One region of the Paenibacillus sp. TSA_86.1 genome, then DNA from elsewhere that is predicted to be linked to it. Evidence: riboswitches for the same ligand, from Rfam matches in the RefSeq annotation. Region 1 holds a riboswitch; each other region holds the start of a gene.
What was found. A riboswitch is a leader RNA that binds a small molecule or an ion and turns the genes downstream of it on or off. The one in region 1 is predicted to bind cyclic di-AMP.
Positions count from the first base shown of each region.

Region 1 (3,663 bases):
CGTCACTGCGGTTGTGGGCGAACACGGTGCAGAGCAACTGCTGATTTTAAGCCAGGTCGTTCTCTCTCTGCAATTACCGTTTGCCATCATTCCGCTTGTTATGTTTACAAGTGACAAAAAACGCATGGGGGCTTTTGTCAACAAATTGTGGCTCAAAATTGTTTCTTGGGCTATTGCCGCCATCATCGTTGTGCTGAATGTGTATTTGATTATCCAGACCATTATTCAGTTCTAACTTTTATAATGCCATAGTATACAAAAAGGCTGATGCGCCACGGTATCCTCATACCGGGCGTATCAGCCTTTTTGTGTTTTTATTTTGTGCTCCAGCCGCATATACCTCTATCTCGACCGGATCTAACCTTATGCTCATACAGATCTGCTCGTATCCCCATCAGGTATCAGCAATGGTAGCAGTTCATCCAGCGACTCGACCGTCCAGTCTGCACGCTCGTCATCCGAAAGCTCTGGTTGGAACCTTCCGTACCCTTGCAAAATACGAATCGTACGTAAGCCCAAACTACGCGCTGGCATGATATCATTATCGATTCGATCTCCGACCATAACCGCTTCTTCAGGAGCGCATCCTGCCTGCTTCAAAGCAACCGCATACAACTCCGGATCAGGCTTGGACACCCCTTCTTCTGCCGAACATGCCAGAACATCGACATACTTCCGAAGTCCGTAGCTCTCCAGCCTCGCTTCCGTTCCAGGGCTCTGATTGGCGATAATGCCGATTCGATAGTGCTGTGAAAGCTGCTCAAGCACCTTGGTTGCGGAAGGGAACGGCTGCTCCAGCTCTTTATGGAATTTCAGCTTGTCCTGAATCTGAACGCGGTGATCTTCATCATGAATATATGTGCGTATAGCAACTTTCATAGGCCACTGTTCATAATTGCGGTAACAGGTGGCAAACAGTTCGCGTACCGCTTCCATTTTCACTGGATACCCGTACGCACCGGCTTCTCGAACGAACTGCCCGATAATATCGTCTACCGGCTCCCATTCGTCCACCAGCGTATCCCCCACATCAAAAAACAACCACTTCAATCCGGCAATATCCGGCACGCCGATTCCTCCTTGTAAGCCGCAGGTCACCCCTGGCTTGCATACTGTATCCATAAAAAAAGAAGACCCACGACAAGCATGAGTCTCCTCAAATTCCGTTAGTCTGTACCTGCAATTATAGCAGGCACCTTACATCGGATCAATCACAAGCTGCTGACCTCAGCTTCCGGTTTATTGCAGCTATTAAGAAGAAAACCGACTTCCCCATTCAATGAATACACGATTTTGTCTGCACCCATGCCCCGATAAATCCCTTTAGGGTGACTCTGCTCGGTGATTACACATAAGGACTTCGATGTCCATGAGCGGCAAATCTGCAGGTAACGGCAGGTCAAATTCAGACTATTTTCAAAAATAAATACATTCCCTACACTACCCTGTGGCAAAAACCATTTCTCAGCCGCTGCCGTATTCATACGAATGACGTGTTCTACGCCAATCCGGCGAAGTTTGCGCTCCTCACCAGCACTGTTCGTCAGAACGGCAAAAGGCATTTTTTTGTACATCAGCAATTTAACAAATTTACGTCCAGCCTCATTCGGAGCCGTTACTAAAATCATCTCTGTATCCATCATTCGTTCCTCCCTTAGCGTGAAAAGACAACAAAAAAGAAGCGTGGGGACCAAGGCCTCCGAAACGCTTCTTAAATAATCCATGGCGAAAACGCCATGAACCAGCGTGCGGTTTGTTGCCTCTCCCTTTAACGCTTACGAGGTTAGCTGACGGATTCGGGCGCGAGAGTCGCCCTATTTCCGGCTGTCGCCAGAAAATTCACCCCATGGACGTATACTGCTGTAATACAATACAGCACATCCTTTTGGTTCCCCCGTTTTCCACCCACTACGAATGGAAACTCAGCGATTAAAACATCGTTCGTAAATCTTGAGTATAAGACCGATCGATATTATCGTTTGTTTCGTTTTTCATGTACAATTTAATTAAAATTCAAATTACGCTATGAATCATACACCCGTGCCATGATCATGTAAAGTGCAGCCAGATCACCGAATCGTCAGGTTTCCGGCAATAACCATTAAGAATAGCGCTTACAATGGGGTTATACGCTATCCACCTCTTCCAATCTAGCTATTTCTCATCCGCACAGAAATGGATCAATACAATTCCTACTCATTCGGGATTCAGGCCCCGTTGATGGTTATAACAACGTGAAACCAAAATAAGTTTTGCATTATTTAATTGTATAAAATATAATAAGCACATCAAGAATAATAAGATGGAGGCGATCCTCATGTCAGTCTATGATTTCAAAGTAAACACCCTCCGCGGGCAAGAGATTGAGATGTCCCAATATCGCGGGAAAGTGTTGTTAATTGTAAACACCGCAAGTCAATGCGGTCTCACCCCTCAATTCAAGGGCTTACAGGAGCTGCAAGACAAATTCCAGGATGCTCCGTTCGAAGTGCTTGGATTCCCAAGCAACCAGTTCGCGCAGGAAAAGGGCTCTTCTGACGATATTGCCGAGTTCTGCCAGATGAACTATGGCGTAAGCTTCCCTATGTTTGAAAAGATTGATGTCAATGGTTCCAGCGCTCACCCTCTCTTCCAGCATATCTCAAAAGAAGCACCAGGCTTGCTTGGCTCCAAAGCCATCAAATGGAACTTCACCAAATTCCTTGTCGATCAGGACGGTAAAGTTGTGAAGCGGTATGCACCGCAGACGACTCCGGACAAAATCGAAGAAGATATTCAGAAACTCCTCAAATAATCAAGGCTATACAAATATACAAACAGGCCATCCGACATCAAAGAGCAGACACTTTTGCTCAAGGCTAGAGGGTGGCTTGTTTGCTTTCTCGCATGAATTACATCCTCTATATTCTATATACTGTTCCCGACGATAAATACAAACAACGCAATCAAACAAAACGAAAAAGAAGCTCTCCATCACGGAAAGCTCCTCACATAACTCTTCATATAATGCGGTCGAGAGGACTCGAACCTCCACGGGCATACGCCCACTACCCCCTCAAGATAGCGTGTCTGCCATTCCACCACGACCGCATGTCGTAAATTATCGGCAACAGAATTGATTATACCGGATTCCCCTACAAAAGTAAAGCACTTTATTACTCTTTCTTCATCTTACAATAGTTTATCATTTAAGCTATGCACTTCCCTTTCTGGTTTGCCTATACTCTGCACAAAATCCAGTCATATTTCCTTAGAAAGCACATATCATTAAATCTGATTCCTCAAGAAAAGAGCTGTGATTTGAAAACGAATGCTTTCGTATTCACAAACGAATGTATAACTTAAAATGAACTCGATACGTCATATTAGTTAACACAATAAATTTCCTATTTATAAAAAATCTATTTTTTTACGTAAATCATTGACAAAACGCGGACAATTATGTGAATATATATATCATATAATTCGGATTTACACACATATCATAAATAAAATCGATTTAATGTAATAAAATTTAACATCATCAACACAGGAGGCGAGAGATCGTGAACCGCGGGAATAAGCTGCTCGATTACGCGAAACTGCTTGATCCCTCTGTCCAGGTTGGAGGGTTCACCCATTTCTTCGGCATGGATAACCACATCAAGGAAGGATCTATTCGGA
Region 1 is NZ_JBQZGE010000001.1:444,375-448,037, reverse strand. It holds gene ACUTVW_RS01925 (Nramp family divalent metal transporter) at 1-235, shown strand, start outside; gene ACUTVW_RS01920 (HAD family hydrolase) at 370-1,068, opposite strand; gene ACUTVW_RS01915 (hypothetical protein) at 1,212-1,643, opposite strand; cyclic di-AMP (ydaO/yuaA leader) riboswitch at 1,758-1,938, opposite strand; gene ACUTVW_RS01910 (glutathione peroxidase) at 2,318-2,794, shown strand; tRNA gene ACUTVW_RS01905 (tRNA-Leu) at 3,008-3,090, opposite strand; gene ACUTVW_RS01900 (urease accessory protein UreF) at 3,546-3,663, shown strand, end outside.

Region 2 (3,663 bases), on a different contig from region 1:
CTCGACATCGTCCTTGCTGCCAATGTTTGCGAGAGCCGGGCCAACTCCGCCTTGAAGCTGATCGCCGTGACAGGAAATACAGTTGGCTTTCACCAGTGTTTCAGCCTGTCCAGCATCCATAGTGACTTCAGGCATGGTTGGTTTGGCTTCCTTAGCTACTTCCTCTTTACCTGGAAGCGTAAACATTAAAATAATAGCCAAAGCACATGCTGCAAAAAATACCCCGCTCATGATCCATTTGTGCATCCCTTATGTCCCCTCCAGAATGAAAGATCATCTAACCCAAACTATCCCTATCATTATAACGGAAGCTGTCGTTACATCATAGCATTTTGTGGTAATTTTTTGAACTAATCACAAATGAGAGATAAATTGAAACCATTCCAATTCCAAATTACTCTCGTGGGCCCTCATAAACCATGCAATGAAAGGGCTTCAAACCACTTGGAGTTTGGCGCTCATATGTATCCTGGATGGCAAATCCACTCTTCAGGTAAACTTGAATGGCACGGTGGTTCCAGGTAAGTACTTCAAGATCAATCTCATTGGAAGGATTGCGGCGAATCGCCTCTTGCACGATGGCAGCTACGAAAGTGGTGCCACGGCCTTGACCGCACTGCTCAGGGTGCATTCCGAGACCAATACGTGTTACGTTCTGGAGCGGAAAATATTGTGCGAATCCATAAACCTGGTCATGTTGATCCAGGATAATTGCATATTGTTCCTGCCTTAGCTGTGTATCTCCAAATTCGACTTCCAGTGCTTTCATCTGTTCCCAAGGCAGCCAGCTGTAGATATTGTATGGTGGATCATAGTTCCAGCTGCATATGAGTTCTGCATGTTCTTCCTGCATAGGTACCACACGAAACGTCAAAGGTGCTTCATTTTTCATATAACAGTGCATGCTCCTCTCTCCGTTACCTGTTCTTTGTCCGCTCTACAAAAGAGCCGTGTATTTGGTAAATTTTCAATGATCAGAAAGAAAATGAAACAAAAGTCCGTGCCATTCCGTTTATATTATAACAGGTTGGGTAAAAACATCATAAGGGCAAGGAATAAGGGCACGGACAAACGAAGTAAGCTGACCTTTTTGGTTCAGGTAGATAACTTGATTTGCAGCATCTGTAGCCACAGGATTGGAAGCACAAAAAAACCGCCGGATACATTCCTGCGGAGAATGTACCGGGCGGTTCTGTTTATGCTTCGTATTTCGTTACAGTATAGTTTATGGTTCCAGCATGATGTTGATTAAAGCTCGTCCCTAGTCAAGGGCCACTGACTCATACGCGTCCGTGCTCATAATCCGTTTTGCGCCAACGTAGCGATTAGCCCAGTAATTTTCACTCAATGAACTGATCGTTACACCTTTGGAAGAAGAAGAATGTGCAAACTTACCGCTTCCTACAAAAATGCCTACGTGAGACACACCTTTACCTGTAGTGTTGAAGAAGACTAAATCTCCAGGTCTCATCTCCATGCGAGATACAGAGTCACCCATGTCGAATTGGGAGCTGGATTGGCGAGCCAAATCAATACCTAATTTGTCGAATACATACCGTGTAAACCCGGAGCAGTCGAAACCGTCAAGTGTTGTTCCTCCGCTTTTGTATGTAGTTCCTATTGCTGAATCGATGACTTTATCCATCTTAGAATCTGCAAATGCGCTGCCTGCACCAAGTGATAATGCAAATGTGAGGCTAAGTACTGCTGCGGTCAATTTCTTCTTAAACAAGTGGTATACCCCTTCCAACGCCTGCGAGGTTAGCTTAAGGATTCGGTTGAAGGTCCCCTATGATCCCTCTGTTTCAAGATCAATTCACCCATAACTGGTTCCCCCGCTTCCCAGGTGCCAGGAATTTGGCTATGCTAGTTATGCACCTGATAAAGAAAAGAAAATTTAATTTTAAGGATTTAATTTAAAGTTGTTACAAATAAGGATTTAAAGATTACAAAGTTGTTACTAAAAACTCACTGCGCTTATTGTACCAGAGGCTTAGTACTTTGGCAACGTTTAGCAGCAAAATTAGCAAAAAAAACCTCGACCTTTGACGGGGGAAGGTCGAGGTTTGCGTATTTATACGCAATAATGGATGAAATGTTAAGCATGAGATGGTAACAATCTTTCATTTTGTAAGCGATTTATATAAATCTGTAGTTCAGCTTATATGACTCTCATTCTTGATGGATGTGGACTGCCACAAGCGGAAATGACTACATACTTTCCACATACTGAGCAGGCTTCGGGCAAGCGGATACGTTTGTTGCAGGATCAGTCCGGATAGTCCTGTCAGGAACCAAGAGGCAGATGTGAATGCACCAAAGACAAGTAAATGAACAGCTCCCAACATTAGCGCGATGCTGGTGACAGCGAAGATACGGCGCAAAGCAATCCACAATCCTTTGAACGTGCCCTGAATACGGCCTTCTCCTTCCGGGTCCGTGATGCCAAACTGCATATAGAGCATGGCATGATGTACAATCCAGCCATAGATGATCCAGCCTGCTGCATATGGAATGCCGGGAAGTAACAAATGGAGAGAATGAAAACTATCCATTAATGTTGGATACAGCCTGGGTACGAGCCAGTACGCAGGGAGGAAGATGAGTACTGTACGTATGGTGTGCAGCAGCAGCATCGGTTTCCATAACTTTTTAATGCCTCGAATAAAAGGAATACGCTCTTCTGTGGAATTGAAATGTTGAAGGGAGTAGAGCAGACCTGCTTGAATGAGTGGGCTAATCAGCAGGCGAAGCAGCAACATGCCACCCAAGATCCATAAATATCGCTGAACCTCAGGGCCGGACAGACTTAGCTGACTTTCCATTTTGAATAAAAGTGTACTCAGTTCTCCGACATCATCTGTTGGATAACGAAGCAGCAAGGGGACGACAGCCGATTGAACCAACCGATAGATAAAATATCCCCAGATTAATTGATAGATAAATAAGAGTGCGGCAATGAACATATGCTGACGGACGAGAAACCAGCCTTCACGAATTTTTGCTTTCACTGTCTCCACCTCACCATGACAGACCTCCGAATATGGCTTCAATTAGTTTCGTAGCACTCATGTTCCAGCGGGATTTGACTCGTTCATCCAGTCCGGTTCTCAGGAAATTGTTCATATGTCGATTTTCCAGCACAATATCATACAAAGGGTCGGTCATAGCCCAAGAGACAGGAGAAGTGTAGGTGAGTTTATAGGTAATGCGATCCTCCTGTCCGTTCCATTGCTTCGTTAAGGTATGGCCGTCCTGAAAACCGATCCGAACGGGAACCTTCGGGAAATCACTGCCCTTTTTGGCAATGGTGACAGAGGACTCGTACATTTTTTGGCCGTCCTTCTCTATAGAAGAAACGTTGATCTTCTCCACAGCAAAATCGGCCATGCCGTTGCTGTAGACATACTGTTCAAAGTAATTAGCCCAGGAGGTACGGGTCACTTGCTCGACTACCTTCTGAAAATCAGCCGTTGTCGGATGTTTAAAGCGATACTTGTTGACATAGGTTGAAAGAATGCGTTCCATTTTTTTCGCTCCGACTTGCTGTTCGATGCCGAGAAGTACGAGCTTGCCTCGGGTATATACGTTGGACGCATATTGATTCTGCGAGTCAAACTTCCACGAAGGCTGTGTCAAAGGAGCGGGGGATGTGACCAGACC
Region 2 is NZ_JBQZGE010000024.1:28,403-32,065, reverse strand. It holds gene ACUTVW_RS26090 (c-type cytochrome) at 1-246, opposite strand, end outside; gene ACUTVW_RS26085 (GNAT family N-acetyltransferase) at 395-892, opposite strand; gene ACUTVW_RS26080 (C40 family peptidase) at 1,262-1,732, opposite strand; cyclic di-AMP (ydaO/yuaA leader) riboswitch at 1,736-1,873, opposite strand; gene ACUTVW_RS26075 (hypothetical protein) at 2,157-3,011, opposite strand; gene ACUTVW_RS26070 (M1 family metallopeptidase) at 3,022-3,663, opposite strand, start outside.
Region 2: it holds a riboswitch for cyclic di-AMP, as region 1 does, so the genes downstream of both, ACUTVW_RS26080 (C40 family peptidase) here and ACUTVW_RS01915 (hypothetical protein) in region 1, are expected to answer to the same signal.

Region 3 (3,663 bases), on a different contig from region 1:
TACATACGCAACTAATCTGCAACACGTTTCAAATTTGCAGAAAAAATTTTAAAACTTGAATCTACATTTTTTTATTTAAATGTTCATCCATCAGTCTCTCTGCAGTCTGCACGATTTCATCAATCTGCATTCGTGTGATGCTGTCAAAATGGATACCCATAATTACAGTTACTGTAACCTTCAGTTGTAAAGCAGCCTTACGAGCAAGCCGCTCACACAACTCTTGTTCCTTATGCCCCGGGATATGCACCGTTGTCCCGCTAACCCGATCATGGTCCACATAAAATGTAGATACAGCTCCAATATGAGCTTTCCCACCAGTGACCAGAAATATCTTGTCCTGCCCTGCTTCAAAAACCTCTAAACGAATGGATTTCAAATCATATGTACTCATTCTCTTCCCACCTATCCTTTTCTTCTATATCTTATATGGTGAAATTATCGCTTTCATAACCTAATTGTGGCAATGAGACTTCTCACATCCGCATAAAAGAAGTGACCATAGGGCATACCATAGAGAACGTAATTTTGATAAAGGAGGCCGTTAAAATGAGTATACGCCTCGTCATGCTCGCACTCGTTACTGTCATATGTTCCGGATTTTATTCGGCCCCTACAGTTACTGCCTCTGATCCTGTTTCTGAGACTATATCACGCGGAATGTCTAATCCGAAGGATACACCGGCCTCTAGCTCAGATGCTAGAGAAGAACAGCTGACATTGGGTCAACTTCGGCAGAAGTATGCGGATACCTTCAAAACAAATGGCCCTTCCACCAAGCAAGTTGCGCTGACTTTTGATGATGTGCCAGATCCGAGGTTCACCCCTCAAGTGCTTGATGTTTTGAAAAAATATAAGGTTCGCGCAACCTTCTTTGTTGTAGGCAGCCGTGCGGAGAAACACCCGAATCTGGTGAAACGTATGGTAAAAGAAGGGCATATTGTAGGCAATCACAGCTATAATCATCCTGAATTCAGCAAGTTATCGATGACTGCCTTTCGCAGACAAATTTTACATACGGGAGATATTCTTCATCGCCTGACCGGATATACGCCTAAAATGATTCGTCCTCCTTACGGGGACATTAATGAGGAGCAGCTACGTTGGGCCGCCAAGCAGCACTACAGCATTGTGAACTGGAATGTGGATTCTCTGGATTGGAAAGGATTGTCCAAGGAAAGGGTAAAACATAATATTCTCTCTGCGGTGAAACCCGGCTCCATTGTATTGCAGCATGCTGGCGGCGGTACAGGATCGAACCTGCAAGGTACGGTAGAAGCTTTGCCTGAAGTTATCGAGGAATTGCGGAATCGAGGATATGAATTGGTCACGTTGGACGAAATGCTTAAATTGCCCAAAGAGAAACAATAATTGAAAGAAACAGGGTGCTCCTATGTGTAGTCATGATTCATTTTCGTCATGATAACACTAAAGAACACCCTGTTTCTATTTTTGCCTTTGATTATGTTTATAATGATTTCAACTTATGAGCCTCCATAATAATAAAAGGAAGCGTTATAGCTTTATTTTAAAATGTAAAGCTCAATATCCTGAAAACCAAACGAACTTACAAATGTCTTGCTTCCAGGGATGAAGATATCGATGCGATTTCCCTTAATTGCACTACCGGCATCCAGAGCCGTTGCTACGAAAGCCTGTTTCGGCAATCCTGGATGTGTATGTCCTGTCACCAAAACCTTAGTGCCAAAAGGAATAACTTTGGGATCTACCGCAATCGTACCCAATTCCAGCGGATTTCCAAAATAATCAACGGGCCCCCATCCACCATTCTCAGATGCATCAGCGGAATATGCAGTCGCTTTAACACTTAGTGTTTTGCTGTAGTCAAAAGTTTTCCCCCAAGCCTGTACAACTTTATTATCCGAACTTACGTCCAGACTTGCAGCTGTAACCGCCTTTTCCTGCGACTTCACTTGAACTGGGGCTGCTGCTTTGTTTTCGTTACCTGGGATGGTAATTTTCAAACCGCCATAGATGTTATAAGGTGAAATGTCTTTATTTGTTTTGATTAATGTGTTCATATCAACACCATATTGTTTGGATAAGGTGAAGAAGGTGTCCCCATCTTTAGCCACATGAACGGAATCCGCGTGAGCCGGAACGGCTTGAATGAATAGAATAGATGTAAGTAGTGCGATGGCAGTTTTGGCTAAACGTTTCTTGTTATACATGGTCTTCCTCCCTCATTATGCCTGCGAAGTTAGTTGTCGGATTCGGATGGAGGAGCCCACCCTATAGGCTTTACTTGACATATTGAAGCGTTATGTATTCCTAATTCACCCCAAGCAGTATGTTTATCCAATGAATAACATATCTGCATCGTTACGTCCCCCGCACTTCCACTTCGGAAGTTTCGGCAGCCTTCAATATATCACAATCTTGTAACCTTGAACTGTAGTAAATGTTTCCATTTGGCGTTTTGAAAACATATGCAGGTAACAAAAAAGTTACTTTTCCGATTCTATCTTTTTTTCAAACAACAAAAAGGCGTTACCGGATTTTTGGATCCGATAACGCCTTTTTTAACCTTATCCTATACATAGGGTAGAATGAATGAATTAAAGCACTTTGGCCAGAAAGTCTCGTGTACGCGAATGTTTCGGTGCTCCAAACACCTCATCAGGCTTACCTTCTTCGACAATAACTCCGCCGTCCATAAACAGAATCCGGTCACCAACCTCACGTGCAAAACCCATCTCATGAGTGACAATAACCATCGTCATTCCACCTTCAGCAAGACGTTTCATGACTTCCAACACCTCTCCGACCATCTCCGGGTCAAGAGCAGATGTAGGCTCGTCAAACAGCATGACATGCGGCTGCATCGCCAGTGCTCTTGCAATCGCAATCCGCTGCTTCTGTCCACCTGATAGCTGATTGGGATACGTATCTTTTTTGTCCGCTAAACCGACCGTTTTCAGAAGATCCTCAGCAATTTTGTTCGCTTCATCTGTCGATTGCTTTTTCACCTTGATTGGCGCAATCGTGATGTTCTGCTGAACCGTTTTGTGAGGAAACAGGTTGAAATGCTGAAACACCATCCCCATTTTCTCACGCGTAGCATTAATGTTGTGCTTTGGATCAGTGATCGAAACACCTTCAAAATCAATTTGCCCGGATGTAGGCTGCTCCAACAGATTCAGACAGCGCAGGAACGTACTTTTTCCCGAACCTGAAGGGCCAATAACCACGACGACCTCACCTTTTCCGATCGTTACGTCGATGCCCTTAAGCACATCGTTTTTGCCATAAGATTTGTGTAATTGTCTAACGTCTATCACTTGCACCCAACTTCCTTTCCAATCGTCCGAGCAGCTTGGACAGAATAAATGTCATGACAAAGTAAATCGCTGCCGCAATAATGAACGGGTTCAGACCCTGGAACGTAATGTTTTTGACAACACTAGCCTGATACATAATATCCACCATACCAATGACCGAAATAATGGAGGACTCTTTAATGATCGTTACGAACTCGTTACCGATGGCAGGCAAAACGGCCTTGAAGGCCTGTGGCAGAATAATGTAACGCATCGCTGCGCCCCTGCCCATACCAAGTGAACGGGCTGCTTCCAGTTGACCACGATCAACGCCTTGAATACCGGCACGGAAAATCTCCGCGAGATACGCACCACTGTTAAT
Region 3 is NZ_JBQZGE010000004.1:340,297-343,959, reverse strand. It holds gene lpdD (prenylated flavin chaperone LpdD) at 62-394, opposite strand; gene ACUTVW_RS12735 (polysaccharide deacetylase family protein) at 550-1,371, shown strand; gene ACUTVW_RS12730 (3D domain-containing protein) at 1,524-2,192, opposite strand; cyclic di-AMP (ydaO/yuaA leader) riboswitch at 2,195-2,390, opposite strand; gene ACUTVW_RS12725 (amino acid ABC transporter ATP-binding protein) at 2,580-3,302, opposite strand; gene ACUTVW_RS12720 (ABC transporter substrate-binding protein/permease) at 3,289-3,663, opposite strand, start outside.
Region 3: it holds a riboswitch for cyclic di-AMP, as region 1 does, so the genes downstream of both, ACUTVW_RS12730 (3D domain-containing protein) here and ACUTVW_RS01915 (hypothetical protein) in region 1, are expected to answer to the same signal.

Region 4 (3,663 bases), 630 kb from region 1:
GGTACAAACGCTATGTTGCCTGGTCAGAATTGCTGACGATTGTAGGCTTGTGTGAAGAGTTGTCCTTCTCTTGGAAAGAACAATTTACACCGCACCAAGTGGAGTACCTTGAAGAACGTGTGATGTCCGCCAAAGTGCTTGATTTTTGGTTCGAGAAGAACGACAGCAAAGAGCACGCGCAGCGGTAAACTCTCAGTCGGGACATTTTTTCGAATGACATGACAGTCCAATACAGTCACGTGAGACCTAAATGACTTTTCATTTAGGTCTCTTTTTGTAAAGAAATTTGAGTATGGGAGTTAGAGACATGATTAGTGATACAGAGTTGGATGCCCTGCGTTTGTCAGGGGAGAAGGTAAGAGTAGTGCGGGACGAGCTGGAGTCTAATGACGTAACGGGTATCGTGGTTGCCTGGGATGATGGGCAAGTACTTATACGCAGGCAGAATCGCCGTGTTGTGAAGCTGGATCGGTCTTACCGTTATCAGTTGTTCAGTGAGCCTCGTCAAAGTGTTTTAAGTGAATAAATAACGGATTCACGTGACCGGAAATCTTCTCCAAAGAGAATATTTTCAACACCGAATGTTTGGAATTACCATCAAGGCTGGGCATAATTGCGACACAGGCGTGGGAAGATAGGTACAGTGGAAATAATCGCTGTGTTTACAGCCGAGAGGGTGTGCTGCAAGTCATGACATTGATGAATGATAAAGTTCATGCGTATAAGGATCAGATTGGCGCATTAAGCGATGTTCTCCCCGATGTGGTGAAATCATATCATGAGTTCACGGGTGAGTGCTTCCAGCCGGGTGTGCTTGATGCCAAGACCAAGCAGTTAATTGCGCTAGGTATCGGTTTGTTTGCTAATAATGAAGTCTGCACGTTCTATCATGTAGAAGAGGCACGTTCCAAGGGCGCGACCGATCAGGAGATCATGGAGACCGTAGCTGTCGCTGGTGCAGTGGGCGGCGGACATGCTCTGTCACAGGGAGCAATGAGGGTGCAGAAGGCGCTGCAGTAGTCTTACGATGTTACAATAAAAAGGAGGTTCCGGTTTAAACCGGAGCCTCCCTTTTATTGTAACTGCTTATGTGGATGTAGATCGGAATGGTTTCTTAGATTTTACCCAACATTTTGTTATACATAAATTGACCTGTAACGCGTCTTGCTGTCACATAACGATCATTGAAATAAGGGTTAGACAACTTGGTGATGCTGATACCTTTGCTAGTGGAAGCATGAGCAAATTGACCTCCGCCAATGTAAACGCCTGTATGTGAGATGCCTCTGCCCGTTGTGTTGAAAAATACCAGGTCTCCTGTACGAATGCTCGCTTTGGATATCGGAGTTCCTGCTTTGGCTTGTTGTTGCGACGTGCGTGGCAATTCAATGCTGTATTTGTTAAAAAGATATCTCATAAACCCGGAACAATCGAAGCCAGCCATGGTTGTGCCGCCCCACTTATACGGGATGCCTGTCATATTGTTAACCATTGTATTAATTGTACTTGCCTCTGTGCTTGTTGCTCCGGATGTAAATAGTACAGCAGCTCCAAAAATGGAAATAATCAGTTTTTTCAAAATCAATGTTCTCCCTTCGATGCCTACGGAGTTAGCTAAGGGTTCGGTAGAAGGTTCCCTATATTTCCTATGTATAAGAATAATTCACCCAAAATGGTTCCCCCGTTTTCAATCCTGAAACTCGGCAAATGAATAATTAAGTTTTTGTAACTATTTGAAACTATATTGCATAAATACGTAATTGTCAAACCTATTTAAAGCCCTTCTTTTAACGTCAATGTTAGCGGAATTATCGTTTTTAGTCATAATTATGTTTAAAAAGGGCTGAAAAGATTACAAAAAAGTCATTAGTGTTTCATGGGAGACAAGTGTGGATATTAAACAAGCTTGTCAAGAGCTAAAAGGGTACTCCTTTATGTTAAATTAAAGAAAATACATATAGGATGTTGCATATATTGACAAATGTTTGTTTATTGCATATCATACAATTATTAAATACAAAATTTGTATTTAAATTGTTTTCATTGGAATTATTATGAGGGAGTAATCAAATTTGTGAATTGGGGAGAGTGTTATTGAGTGAAAGCAAAAAAATTAGTAACATTTGTACTGGCATGTTCAATGGTGTTTTCCGTCGCGGGAATGGCCGTTCTTCCTGCACCAACCGTATCGGCGGCAGATGCCTCTGGTACAACAGCGAGTTTGTCCGATATTTTGAAAAATCAGCGCCCGGATGGTGGCTGGAGAAAAGATTATAGTCAGACGTCAGGTGAATGGGCTAAGTCAACAATTGATAATAAAGCTACATATTCAGAAATTAGAAGACTTGCAACTGAATTCAAGAAAACAAATGACCAGCGATACTCGGCTGCTGCAATCAAAGGCATTAATTTTTTGCTTAACATGCAATATTCCAATGGCGGCTGGCCACAAGTCTATCAAAGTTCCGGTTATCATAAACATATTACTTATAATGATGATGCAATGATTAATGTGATGTACATGCTCGATGAAGTCGCAGCACGTAAGGGGAACTTTTCCTTTATCGACAGTTCACTCGCAAATCGTAGTAAAAATGCGGTTTCTAAAGGAGTGGACGCCATCCTGAACACCCAGGTGGTATCCGGTGGGAAGTTAACGGCTTGGGGACAGCAGCATGATTCCAGTTCACTGAGACCTGCAGGAGCGAGAATCTATGAAGTGCCGTCACTGACGGCAGGTGAAAGTGTTAATATTGTGAAGTTTCTGAAAACAAGATCGGCTAATTCGAGAATCACTGCATCCATCAAAGGTGCCGAAGCTTGGTTTAACAAAGTGAAAATTACAGGATATCGGTATGAGCGTGGGAACGGGGACAGCCGAATCATTGCTGATTCGAGTGCATCACCGATCTGGGCGCGTTTCTATGAACTCGGTACGGACAAACCTATCTTTGTTGGACGTGATGGCGTCGTGAAATATAAGCTGAGTGATATTGAAAAGGAAAGAAGAGGCGGTTATGCATGGTACGGCAACTGGCCGTCCAAGCTGTAAAAGATCTTTTCTGGACAGTAGTGAATAACACATCACCAACGGTTATGTATAGCTTCATCACAGGCAAGCCCAAGGGGTGCGAACCGACTACGTATTCGGTTCGCACGTATTTGTTTATTTTTATGTATTGACAGGTCAAAGCACGCGTGATATATTATTTCTTGTCGCCGATAATAATTGGAGAGACAAAATATATGCGGTCGTGGCGGAATTGGCAGACGCGCACGGTTCAGGTCCGTGTGGGCTAACCCCCCGTGGAGGTTCGAGTCCTCTCGACCGCATCGAATAAAAAGGTTCCTCAGATTAACTTCTGAAGGAACCTTTTTTTATTCGAATTGATTCTGGAATACTTCTCTTGAAGAAAAGCCCCCGATTCCTTACGTGCCACATGAGCATGTAAGGAATTGAGGGCTTGGTTTGTATTTTACTGATTCACGGGTTCAACAGCAGGCGTAACGTCAGTGTCAACGTTAGTCTCCATATCCGTCAATGGAAGTTCAATTTCAAACTCGGAGGCAATGTCCTCTTCCGAAATACGGTTTGTACCTGTGAGGTTAGCTACAAAAGTGGTTACACTGCGCGCTGGAAGCTGTGCAGTAAAGGCTCGGTTA
Region 4 is NZ_JBQZGE010000001.1:1,078,501-1,082,163, forward strand. It holds gene ACUTVW_RS05015 (hypothetical protein) at 1-188, shown strand, start outside; gene ACUTVW_RS05020 (hypothetical protein) at 308-526, shown strand; gene ACUTVW_RS05025 (carboxymuconolactone decarboxylase family protein) at 691-1,020, shown strand; gene ACUTVW_RS05030 (C40 family peptidase) at 1,115-1,579, opposite strand; cyclic di-AMP (ydaO/yuaA leader) riboswitch at 1,585-1,716, opposite strand; gene pelA (pectate lyase) at 2,099-3,052, shown strand; tRNA gene ACUTVW_RS05040 (tRNA-Leu) at 3,249-3,333, shown strand; gene ACUTVW_RS05045 (glucuronoxylanase) at 3,477-3,663, opposite strand, start outside.
Region 4: it holds a riboswitch for cyclic di-AMP, as region 1 does, so the genes downstream of both, ACUTVW_RS05030 (C40 family peptidase) here and ACUTVW_RS01915 (hypothetical protein) in region 1, are expected to answer to the same signal.